2 regions of the Sedimentibacter sp. MB31-C6 genome follow, and region 2 is predicted to be linked to the other one. Evidence: a T-box and tRNA genes for the amino acid it is inferred to sense, from the RefSeq annotation. Region 2 holds a T-box; the other holds one or more tRNA genes.
What was found. The T-box of region 2 lies ahead of proS (proline--tRNA ligase). A T-box ahead of a tRNA ligase gene usually reads a tRNA of that ligase, here a tRNA-Pro.
Positions count from the first base shown of each region.

Region 1: it has a tRNA-Pro gene. The T-box ahead of proS (proline--tRNA ligase) is inferred to sense a tRNA for this amino acid. The anticodon was not compared.

Region 1 covers NZ_CP142396.1:502,099-504,310, forward strand. Annotated here, with positions in the region: gene U8307_RS02600 (IMP dehydrogenase) at 1-404, opposite strand, end outside; gene U8307_RS02605 (DUF1292 domain-containing protein) at 592-945, opposite strand; tRNA gene U8307_RS02610 (tRNA-Pro) at 1,092-1,166, shown strand; gene U8307_RS02615 (flavodoxin family protein) at 1,183-2,212, opposite strand, start outside.
Region 2 covers NZ_CP142396.1:2,023,514-2,025,725, forward strand. Annotated here, with positions in the region: gene U8307_RS09665 (5'-nucleotidase C-terminal domain-containing protein) at 1-669, opposite strand, end outside; T-box leader at 818-1,020, shown strand; gene proS (proline--tRNA ligase) at 1,123-2,212, shown strand, end outside.

The DNA.
Region 1 (2,212 bases), 1.5 Mb from region 2:
TCAGTAATAGCCATTGTGGAATGGCCAGTTTTCTCCTTTATCTCAAGTACATCCTTAAGAGTATGCTCTGGAGTTAAATTCGAATCACTGATTACAAATCCAGCTTTATATTTTTTAACCTTTCTAACCATATCTGCTTCACTTTCAATTGACTGAGAACCATATATAAATGAAATTCCACCGTTCTTTGCTAATGCAATGGCTAAATTATTATCTGAAACTGATTGCATTATAGCTGATGAGAATGGAATGTTAAGTTTCAAATCAGGTGTTTCACCTTTTTTGAATCTTGTTATTGGTGTGCTTAAATCTACATTTTCAACTACACATTCTTTAGTAGTTAGATTTGGTAATAGTAAATACTCTCCAAAAGTTCTGGAAGGCTCATGTATTATTTTTGCCATTTAGAAATCTCCTTTTCCTTTGTATTATCAGTTCTACGAACGATTTAAATTATTCTTGATAGATTATCATAATATCCATACAATGTCAACTATTTTAAATAATTGTATATAATTAAAATACAAACATATAAACATATATTAGCTTTATATTAAATAAAAAAGACAGTTACAAACTGTCCTCTTTATATTACCCTTCGTCTTCATCAAATAATTCGTCAAGCTCTGCTTCATCCAGAATTACATCAAATGCTTTTGTTACTGCATCATATTCCTCATCAGATTCTATGCTTATTAAATCAATACTACCATCATCATATTCCTTAAATCCATAAAGGAATACTTCTCCCTCTTCTATATTATCTAAAGGTAGTAAAGCTATATAATCCTTTTCTTCTACTTGAAATACAGAAATAACTGCGCATTCAATATCAGTTCCGTCTTCTAAAGTCAGAGTAATGATTTCTTCTCCATCATGATCATGACCACAATCACATCCGTCGTCTCCACATTCACAACCACATAAATCTTTATCTTCACTCATATTTTATACTTCCTTATTCTTATTTTATCCAAATTATAGGATATTTCAACTTTATCAGAATAGTATATAAAATGCAAGGTGAAATTTATATTTTTAAAAATTTTTACTCTTTACAGAACTTTATTTATCATTTATAATTTCTATATCGGGATGTAGCGCAGCTTGGTTAGCGTACAAGTCTGGGGGACTTGGGGTCGCTGGTTCGAATCCAGTCATCCCGACTATTTTTATTCAAAATTATTCTTCAATACATTTTCTTATGTTTTTTGCGAACTCTGCTGCTTTTTCTTTTATATTGTCGACTCCCTTTATTTCACCAATATCATTTGCAGTTTCCATTAAAGCAAATTTAGGTGGTAACATGAAAGTTTTATTAATATTTAAGGCACTTATTAATTGTTGTGCCAATATATCACTTCCACTATGACCTGATACTATAATAGAAAATATATACTTGTCATAAAATTTAACCTTTCTAAATAAGGCAGTCAATCTATTTATAGCAGCTGACATATTTGCACTTATTGCGTCATTATAGTTAGGACACAACATAATAAGTATGTCACAGTCAATTATAGCAGGATATATTTCTTCTACCATAATCCCACCATAAAAACAATTTGTACTTTCTGAATAATGCTTACATGCCTTATATGAACATGCTTTACAATCATGAATAGAACCATTTTCTATATGTATTTCATTTATATTATAATCCTTCAAATTATCTTTAACCATTTTCCACAAAAGTAAAGTATTAGATGTTGTATAATTGCTTGAATGTAATGTAAGTATATTAGGATTTCTAATTTTTTTAACATTATAATTCATAAGGGCATTAACAGTTTTTTTGCAATCTTGCAAACAAATTTCATATAAGCTCATATCATGTATTTTTTTATATGTATTGTAATTTTTCAGAGAGCCTGTTGCTTCAGACAATGGTCTGCCAGGAAAAATGCATCCAGCATTATTTGCATGAAAAATTATTTTTCGTCCAATATCTCTAGAATATAATTCATTTTTGACATTAACGATTACTGAACCTACAGAGTTTTCCATAAAGTTATCCCCTGACTTTATTATTTTTTCTAAAAATCTGTATAGTTCAATATTTATTCCCGATTCACCTAATTCCACTACAAATAAAATTTTCTTGTTTTTTAAATTTACTATTTCATTACTAGTTTTAATTAAATCATATTCATATCCTTCTAGCGCAAACAGTAGCATATTATGAAGTCGTTCTGACACTTCCCCTGGCATC
Region 2 (2,212 bases):
TGCTATTGCCTTTGATGTTACTACAGAGCTTTCATCTATTCCGATATGGGCCAATGCTATGATAACATCAGTTTGGTCATCTAACTCATCGACCATTTTCTTCGAAACTTCTATCGGATCCGCAAATGTAATTCCTTCTACATTTGTTGGACTTGTTTTATATTCAGTTTCAGGAGTAGTAAGACCGAATATACCAACTTTGACTCCGTCTATTTCTTCTATTACATATGGTGTAAATAAGTATTCATCATCTTTTAAAACGTTTGCACTTAACATACCTATTTCTGTTAAGTCTTTTAATTCTAATAATCTTTCTTGACCGTAGTTAAAATCATGATTACCCACTGCCATGTAGTCATATCCTGCGGCTTCTAGTATTTTTATTGAATTTTCACCATTACTGATATTAACTATAGGCATTCCATGAAGCGTATCACCAGCATCAAGAACTAATGTGTTAGGATTTTCTGCTTTAGCTTCTTTAATTAATGTAGCAATTTTTGCAAAACCCATGATATTGTTATAGCTATCTTCTTCTAGTCTTCCGTGAGTATCATTAGTATGGATAATTGTAATTAAAATGGTTTCATCCTCTGCAGCAAAAACAAAGCTAAAACTGTTAAGAATTAATAGAGATATTAATACTAAACTTAATACTTTCTTTTTCATTTTGTACCTCCTAATATTTTATTTTTTCCAGTAATTACATTATACTATCATAAAATTACATTTACAAGCATTCTATTAATTATATGAATAAAATGATTGACAAAAAAATAAAAGTGATATAATATGTTTTTAATACAAAGATTGAATAAATATCACAGTGATGAGGACTAGTAAATATACATGGTCTATAGAGAGAAGGTTGGTGGTGAAACGCCTTTGTCCCTCTGTATAATGAACCTACCTTTGAGTGTTTGGGAGTAACAACCCAAAGGGCAAAACCCTTATATGATTGAGATGTTGCTACAATATTATGTAGCAATTAGAGTGGTACCGCGGATATCCGCCTCTTAATTAAGAGGCGGATTTATATTTTATACGACTAATACCATTTATCAGAAGGTTTTTCTGAAAAAATTGTTGGTAGGTCAACCGCAATGATTGAAAGGAGATAATATGGCTAAAAAAGACAAGAATTTTGTAAAAGAAATTACACCTATGGAAGAAGACTTTAGTAGATGGTACACAGATGTAATATTGAAAAATGAATTGGTGGATTATTCACCAGTAAAAGGATTCATGGTAATAAGACCTTATGGATTTGCTTTGTGGGAAAAAATACAAGAATTTGCAGATGAAAAATTTAAAGCAACAGGACATAAAAATATGTATTTTCCTTTACTAATTCCAGAAAGTTTATTAAACAAAGAAAAAGACCATGTGGAAGGATTTGCACCTGAAGTTGCTTGGGTAACTCATGGAGGTAATCAAGAATTAGGAGAAAGGTTAGTTGTAAGACCTACTTCAGAAACTATCATCTGTCATATGTATAGCAAATGGTTAAATTCATATAGAGATTTACCATATTTGTATAATCAGTGGTGTAGTGTTGTAAGATGGGAAAAAACAACGAGACCATTTTTAAGAACTTCTGAGTTTTTATGGCAAGAAGGACATACGTTACATGAAACGGAAGAAGAAGCACAGTCAGAAACATTGCAGATGCTTGATATATACAGACAGGTTGCAGAAGATTTAATGGCAATGCCAGTAGTAATTGGATTAAAAAGTGAAAAAGAGAAATTTGCTGGAGCATATGCAACATATACTATGGAAGCATTAATGCATGATGGTCAGGCATTGCAAGCTGGCACATCTCATAACCTTGGTCAACACTTTACAAAGGCATTTGATATTAAATATCAAGGTAGAAGTGGTAAAGAAGAATATCCATATCATACTTCTTGGGGTATATCAACAAGATTGATAGGAGGACTTATTATGGTTCATTCAGATAATAGGGGTCTTGTTTTACCACCAAGGATGGCACCAACACAAGTAGTTATTATTCCTATAGCTCAAAAAAAAGAAGGAGTATTAGAAAAGGCTAATGAACTTTATGATAAAATAAAATCACAAAATATCAGAGTAGAGCTTGATGATGATGCTGAAAATTCACCTGGTTGGAAGTTTAACCAATATGAAATGAAGGGTTACCCTATTCGTATAGAAATAGGACCAAGAGATATTGAAAACAATCAAGCAG